Regions from separate parts of the Arcicella sp. GW458-12-2-14-TSB2 genome, predicted to be linked through region 1. Evidence: riboswitches for the same ligand, from Rfam matches in the RefSeq annotation. Region 1 holds a riboswitch; the other holds the start of a gene.
What was found. A riboswitch is a leader RNA that binds a small molecule or an ion and turns the genes downstream of it on or off. The one in region 1 is predicted to bind thiamine pyrophosphate.
Positions count from the first base shown of each region.

Region 2: linked by a shared signal. The riboswitch ahead of thiS (sulfur carrier protein ThiS) and the one ahead of AC07XN_RS07795 (TonB-dependent receptor) in region 1 are both predicted to bind thiamine pyrophosphate.

Region 1 covers NZ_JBWKYN010000038.1:21,976-26,196, forward strand. Annotated here, with positions in the region: gene AC07XN_RS07790 (AAA family ATPase) at 1-675, shown strand, start outside; TPP riboswitch at 1,276-1,372, shown strand; gene AC07XN_RS07795 (TonB-dependent receptor) at 1,550-3,955, shown strand; gene AC07XN_RS07800 (DMT family transporter) at 4,050-4,221, opposite strand, start outside.
Region 2 covers NZ_JBWKYN010000183.1:2,353-6,573, reverse strand. Annotated here, with positions in the region: gene AC07XN_RS20270 (thiamine phosphate synthase) at 1-247, opposite strand, end outside; gene thiC (phosphomethylpyrimidine synthase ThiC) at 478-2,334, opposite strand; gene thiS (sulfur carrier protein ThiS) at 2,373-2,576, opposite strand; TPP riboswitch at 2,825-2,922, opposite strand; gene AC07XN_RS20255 (AraC family transcriptional regulator) at 3,220-4,092, shown strand.

The DNA of each region.
Region 1 (4,221 bases):
AAAAAAGGCCCTATTTTTTCAAACATTATCTTGATTGATGAAATAAACCGCTCGCCTGCTAAAACTCAGGCGGCCTTGTTTGAGGTAATGGAAGAACGACAAATTACGAACTCGGGCACTACTTATCCGATGTCTTTTCCGTTCCTAGTAATGGCGACACAAAACCCTATTGAGCAAGAAGGAACTTACCGTTTACCTGAAGCACAATTAGACCGTTTTCTTTTTAAAATCATCATCAATTATCCATCTTATCAGGAAGAAGTACAAATTCTTCAAGGTAATCATACTCGTTCTAGTGCAGCATCCAGCAATCCTGTTGAGTTGATTGATAGCATTTTGACGCCTGCTCAATTAACAGCTTTACGAGAAAAAGTACGACTATCTATTGTTGACATTAAAATTTTAGAATATATCGCCAAGATTATTCATGAAACCCGTAATTCTAAATTCATTTATTTGGGCGCTTCACCAAGGGCATCTGTGGCGTTATTGAATGCTTCAAAAGCCTTGGCAGCTATCAGAGGCAGGGATTTCGTAACGCCAGAAGATGTGCAGGAGCTTACCCCTGCAGTACTTCGTCACAGAATTATTCTTACTCCAGAAAAAGAGATGGAAGGCTCAACACCAGAAGACATCATTGCTCAAATTCTTCAAAAAATCGAAGTACCAAGATGATTGGAGTGATGAGTTAAGAGTTTTGAGTGGTGAATTGTCATAAAGTTTTACCCGCTGATATAACAGATTAAAACCGCTGATTTGCGCTGACAAAATAAATATCTGCGATAATCTGCGGGTAAAGTAATTCACGATAAAGTTTTACCCGCTGATATAGCAGATTTAAAACCGCTGATTTGCGCTGACAAAATAAATATCTGCGATAATCAGCGGAAAAAATCTCTGTAAATCTGCGGGTAAAGTAATTCACGATAAAGTTTTACTCATTGATATAACAGATTTAAAACCGCTGATTTGCGCTGACAAAATATTATCTGCGTAAATCAGCGGAAAAAATCTCTGTAAATCTGCGGGTAAAGTAATTCACGATAAAGTTTTACTCATTGATATAGCAGATTTAAAACCGCTGATTCGCGCTGACAAAATATTATCTGTGTAAATCAGCGAATATAATCTCCAAAATCTGCGGGTAAAAAATACGTTGTCCTCAAGTCTTAAAGTCTAAAAATCCTAAAGTCCAAAATCCTAAAGTCTCAAAATCAAAAATTATATATCCTCTAAAAGTACAATTTATCAATTTTCGTTATACCTTTGTTTTACAATCACAAAAAGGGGTGCCTTAATATAACGGGCTGAGATTATACCCACTGAACCTGATGCGGGTAATTCCGTCGAAGGGATTTTGTAAATTTGGTTTTGCGTTTAGATTACGTGAACAGATTTAAAATCAATCAATTACATAGGGTTTCACATTGTTAAATCTAACGGGATTTGACTCCTTTGCCTGTTGTTAATATTTTCAAAGATGAAAAACTTAACGACTATTCCGAGAAATCTGTTTGCTCAAACAGGTGTTCTCAACCAGTTCGTTGCTATGATTCGCCTTTTGGTAAATCAAAAAAATGATATTATAAGCTATTCAACATTGATTGCTTTAATATTTTTCCTCTCTACTCAATCGTATGCTCAGTATACTATTTCTGGAAAGATTGTCGATGCTGATGGCAATAAACCTTTGGCTGGTGCAAATATTACGTTAGTAAATGCCGTAAGGGGTACACAAAGCAATGCTCAAGGATTATTTATCCTAAAAAATGTAAAAAAAGGTACTTATACATTAAAAATTAGCTTTGTTGGCTACGAGAAAAATGTACAAGTAATTGATTTACAAAAAGATGCTTCTTTCGATTTCGTCTTGCATAAATCTACTTTTGTAGCAGATGAAGTGGTAGTAAGTGCTACCCGTGCGAATGCCAAATCTGCTATTGCCTTCACTGATGTTTCTAAAGAAGATATTCAGAAACAGAACCTTGGACAAGATATTCCTCAGTTACTAAACTTTACACCTTCGCTGGTTTCTACCTCCGATGCAGGTGCGGGTGTGGGTTATACTGGTGTAAGAATTAGAGGGACTGATGCTACAAGAATCAATGTAACCATCAATGGCATTCCATTGAATGATGCTGAATCGCAAGGTACTTTTTGGGTTAATACACCTGACTTGGCAAGCTCGGTTAGTTCTATCCAAATTCAACGTGGTGTAGGTACTTCAACTAATGGCGCTGGTGCTTTTGGTGCTTCCATTAATGTTTCTACTAACGAATTCAGAAAACAGGCTTATGCTGAAATTAATTCTGCCTATGGCTCATTCAATACTTTAAAAAACACTCTTTTAGTGGGTTCAGGGTTGATAAATGATAAATTCACCTTTGATGCTCGTCTATCAAAAGTAACGTCAGATGGCTATATCGACCGTGCTTCTTCTGACTTAAAATCGTTTTACCTTTCTGGTGCTTATTTTGGCAAAAAATCTTTTGTCCGTTTGAATGTGTTTTCTGGTAAAGAAAAAACTTATCAAGCTTGGGAAGGTGTTCCAGAAGCTACTTTAGCAACCAATCGTACTTTCAATTTATATACGTATCCTAACCAAACGGATAACTATCAGCAAGACCATTATCAATTGCTTTCTTCTCATAGTTTATCAAACGCTTGGACTTTCAACTTGAATTTCCACTATACGTATGGACGTGGATATTATGAGCAATTCAAAGAGCAAGATAAATTATCAAAATATGGTTTGCCTAATGTAGTATTGGGTGCAACAACGATTACTAAGACAGATTTAGTTCGTCGTAAATGGTTGGATAATGACTTTTATGGTACTACGTTCTCTTTTGATTATCAAGGAAGTAAAAAGTTAACGGCCAATTTTGGCGGTGCTTTGAATGAATACGATGGTAGAAATTATGGCGAAATTATCTGGGCTCAATACGCTTCTACGTCAAAAATTGGCGACCGTTATTATAATGGCAATTCTAAAAAGGTAGATTTCAACGTATATGCAAAAGCATTTTATCAGTTCACTGAGAAATTAAATGCTTTTGCCGATTTACAACTCAGAACAATCAATTATGAGATTAAAGGAACGGATGACAACCTTTTGAACATTGGACAAAAAGTAGATTATCAATTCTTTAATCCTAAGTTTGGTTTAAGTTACCAAGTATCACCAAGCACTTCTGCGTATGCTTCTTATAGTGTGGGCAACAAAGAGCCTAGTCGCTCAGACTTTGTGGATAACGTAGGCAAAACACCTAAATCAGAAAAACTGAATGATTTTGAGTTGGGTTATAAAACTCAGACAGGAAAAACGGCTTTTGCGGTTAACGGTTATTTTATGAACTACAATAACCAATTAGTATTAACAGGAAAGTTGAATGATGTAGGTAGTGCCATCCGTGTAAATGTACCAGAAAGCTATCGCTTAGGGATAGAAATAGAAGGAGGCGTACAATTAAATAGCTCGTTGAAAATCAATGCCAATGCGACTTTCTCTGAAAACAAAATCAAAAACTTTACAGAGTCAATCTATAATTACGATACTGAATCAGAAACGCTTTTACCTACTTTGAGTAAAACGAATATTGCTTTTTCACCTAATGTAATCGTAGGTTCACAAATATTATATACGCCTGTGAAGGGTTTAGAATTAGGCTTATTGTCTAAATATGTAGGAAAACAATATTTGGATAATACCTCTAATGAAAACCGTAAATTGAATGCCTACTTCACCAATGATGTTCGTGCCATTTATACCATCAAAGGAAAGACATTAAGAGAAGTTAGCTTTAGTTTCTTGGTAAACAATCTATTCAATACCCTTTATGAATCTAATGGCTATACGTATAGCTACATTTTTGAAGGTGTATCTTACACTGAAAACTTCTATTATCCACAAGCAGGTACTAATGTAATGGCTGGTGTAAGTCTGAAATTCTAAGCATTTAGTCAAAATCACATTTCTAGGCTATTTTTTAGTACATATTTGTATTAAAAAATAGCCTATTTATTTATCTATAAATCTAAATACAACGCTAAAATTTACGAATTAAGATTACGCCAATTATCAAACAAAATGCGCCAATAACCCTGCCCAATGATATTTCTCTGACAGGTGCATCTAGCCAACCGAAATGGTCTAATAATAACGAAACAGTCATTTGTCCTGCTACAATCAAACCAAATGTTAAAGCTACACCCAAGCGT
Region 2 (4,221 bases), on a different contig from region 1:
TTTGTCTGAATGTCTCTGTAAAATGCACTCCTTTTACATTATATTTATTAATCAACTCATAATGCGAATGCAATACAATCTTGCGATAGAATTTCGGTTGAATCTGTCTTAGAAAATCTTCATACTCTTTCAGCGACTTTCCTGGTTTTCTGAGGTGAAAAATCAATGATTCATCCATCAACAATTGTTCGATGATGGATATTTCACCGTCAAAATCAGTAGGGTTAGAAAGAATTACTTTTTGCATGTCGACTTTAGTTAGTGATTTAGTGAATGGTGAATTAGTGATTTTCAAGTTTGATTTAGCAGAAATATTTAATTTTACTAAACTAAATAATTATTCCATCTCAATTTAATCTTTTTATCTTTGAAAAATCACCAATTCATAATGCCTTCAATTCCAATCAATTAAAATCACTCATCAAATTGCCTAAAATCACAATTCACTCATTCACTAAATCACTCATTCACAATTAATTATATATATACCTCCGAACCTTGTTCAACAAAGATTTTTGCTCTTTCTTGCATACCTTTTGCCAAAGCCTCTTGTTCTTCAACCCCCATGTTATCAGCATAGTCGCGTACTTCTTGGGTGATTTTCATCGAACAGAAGTTAGGACCACACATCGAACAGAAATGGGCAATTTTAGCTCCTTCTGCTGGTAACGTTTCATCATGATATTCACGAGCGGTGTCTGGGTCAAGGGATAGGTTGAATTGATCTTCCCAACGGAATTCAAAACGAGCTTTGCTCAAAGCATTATCCCTTATTTGTGCCCCATAATGCCCTTTGGCAAGGTCGGCAGCATGAGCAGCAATCTTGTACGTAATCACCCCTACTTTTACATCTTCTTTGTTAGGCAGTCCTAAATGCTCTTTAGGTGTTACATAACACAACATAGCACAACCAAACCAGCCAATCATCGCAGCACCGATTCCTGAAGTAATATGGTCGTAAGCGGGTGCAATATCTGTTGTTAATGGTCCAAGCGTGTAGAAAGGAGCTTCATGACATTCTTTCAATTGCTTATCCATATTTTCTTTAATCAAGTGCATCGGCACATGACCGGGACCTTCAATAATCGTTTGGACATCGTGTTTCCAAGCAATTTTAGTTAGCTCTCCTAGCGTCTCCAATTCTGCAAATTGTGCGGCATCGTTAGCATCAGCAATACTTCCTGGACGAAGACCGTCACCTAAAGAAAACGCCACATCATAAGCCTTCATGATTTCACAAATCTCTTCAAAATGGGTATAAAGAAAGTTTTCTTTATGATGTGCCAAGCACCATTTTGCCATAATGCTACCTCCACGTGATACGATACCTGTCACTCTTTTTGCCGTCATGGGTACATACCTCAACAATACTCCAGCATGAATCGTAAAATAATCAACACCCTGTTCTGCTTGTTCTATGAGGGTATCTTTGAAAATTTCCCAAGTCAAATCTTCTGCTTTTCCCCCTACCTTTTCAAGGGCTTGGTAAATGGGTACAGTTCCAATTGGGACAGGCGAGTTTCGAATAATCCACTCACGGGTTTCATGAATGTTTTTACCTGTAGATAAATCCATGATGGTATCAGCACCCCAGCGACAAGCCCAAACGGTTTTTTCTACCTCTTCTTCAATGTTTGATGAAACAGCCGAATTACCAATATTAGCATTGATTTTCACTAAGAAATTACGCCCAAGAATCATCGGCTCGCTTTCTGGGTGATTGATATTATTAGGAATCACCGCTCTACCCATGGCTACTTCCGAACGTACAAACTCAGGAGTAATCAGTCCTTTTGGGGTATTTGCCCCAAAACTATGTCCTTCGTGCTGATGCCCTATCGTGCTAAGTTCTTGTATTTTCTGGTTCTCACGAATGGCAATGTATTCCATTTCTGGCGTAATAATGCCTTTTTTAGCATAATGCAATTGCGATACGTTCTGTCCAGCTTTTGCTCTCAAAGGTTTTTTAAGGTATTCAAATCTTAGCGCATCAAGGGCAGGATTCGCTAAACGCTCTAGTCCATAGTTTGAAGTAATTGAAGGAAGTTCTTCAACATCTCCACGCTCTAAAATCCATGATTGTCTTAGTCTTGGCAAGCCTTTTCTTACATCAATATCAATGTCTGGGTCTGTAAATGGTCCACTGGTATCATATACTGTTACGGGTGCATTGACTGAGATTACTTTGCCATTTACAATCGTATCCGACAAGCTAATTTCTCGCATTGCTACTTTAATATCATGAATTTCCCCTTGTACATAAACTTTTTTGGAAGCTGGAAAGGGGGCTCTGCTGATTGTTTCAGCATGAGGAGTTTTTTCTGTTTTCTTCATGTTTTTCATAAGCTTTTGAAATATTGAACGCCAGATTTTCAACCGCCTTGAGTAGCCCGAATCAGCATCAGTTGGTCATTACTTTTAAGCTTGATGCTTCCCCATTTATCACGAGGAATTACTTCTTCGTTAATGGCAATGGCCAGACCTCGCAATTCGATAATGCCTTGCTGATTGAGCACCTCGATTAAAAGAGGGTTTTCAGGAAATTCAAAGATTTGGTCGTTAATAATGACAGTCATTCCATGTATTTATTTAAAATAAAAACAAATGGACTTTAGCGAAAACCAAGGAGAAATTAAAGCGTGTATGAGTGAGCTTGGGGAATAAACCTTTTATAGTGTTAGTTGTACACCTAATCAACTACAAAAAATTATAACCCATTAACAAATCAGAATGAAAAAATCAATCTATCGTTTTTTAAGCTAACCAAGAAAAGCAGTGAAATTTTGAAAACGATGCTTAAATCTGTACACCGAATCTGAAAAGAAAATTCTGCCTTACTTTTTCCTACGCAGCAATTACGCCGTTCAGGTTTTGAGGGTATAATCTCAGCCCGTTATATTTAAGGCACCCCTAAAGTTTGAGACAAATGTAAAGTATAAAAATTGAATTTGTAAAATTTTATTTTGTTTTTTTTTCAAACCTATGTAAATCCTGACTTATTTAAAGAAGGAAATTTTTATAATACAAATCTCACTTTCTAGGTTTAGAGCTATCCTCATAGTTTCCTAAAAACAAAGGGAAAACCCTTAATTATTATACATTTCATCAAAAACTGTTGCATTTTCCGCAAAAAATTGCAAATTTACAGGATAACCACCATCTATGCTTATAATACTTTAATTGCAAAAGCTATTGATTTTTTCAACCCATATTATCCAAATGTCTAAAATTTATCGTGAAATCACCCCGCTTACTTCTAATGACTGTTTCATGGTTTTTGCCAGAACAAAAAGTAAGTTTGACTTCCCTTTACATTACCATGAAGAATTTGAGCTAAACTTTATCGAAAATGCAGATGGTGCAAAAAGAGTAGTTGGCGATAATATCGAAATAATTTCAACTTATGAATTAGTTTTGGTGGGTTCTAATGTACCTCATGGCTGGTTTTCGCATGAATCTATTGCTGAAAATATCAATGAAATTACCATTCAATTTCACCGAGATTTATTTGATGAAAAATTCTTAAAAAGGAATCAAATGAGCTTTATACGTTCTATGTTGGAACGTTCGGCAAGAGGCATTTCTTTTTCTCAGGAAACCATCCAAGCAATTAAACCTCGTCTGATAGGGCTTACACAAACCAATGGTTTTTGCTCTGTCATGGAATTGATGTCTATCCTACACGACTTGTCAGTTTCCAGAAATATGAAAACTTTAACGACATTGACTTTTGCTAATGAAAATGCTACTTATGATAGTCGTAGAATTGAAAAAGCCTTTGTTTACATGAGGAACAATTATGACAAAGAAATTTCATTGGAAGACATTGCTAAGATTGTCAATATGACTGTAGTGAGCTTTAGCAGATTCATCAAAAAAAGAACTGGTAAAACCTTTATTGATAGCTTAAATGATATTCGTTTAGGACACGCGTCACGCTTGCTTATCGATACGCGCCAATCGATTGCAGAAATTTCCTTTAAATGTGGGTATAATAATCTTTCATATTTTAATAGAATTTTCAAGAAAAAACATGGATGTACACCCAAAGAGTTTAGAGAAAATTATTCTGGGACTAGAACATTCGTGTAAAGAAAACCTCAGTTTCCCATGTATAAAAGTACCAATATGGGAATTGAGGTTTTTAAAATATTATAAATTATTTTGATAAGGATTTCCTTATTATTACACCCTCCTCTCTTTATTTTTTTCTCTTAAATT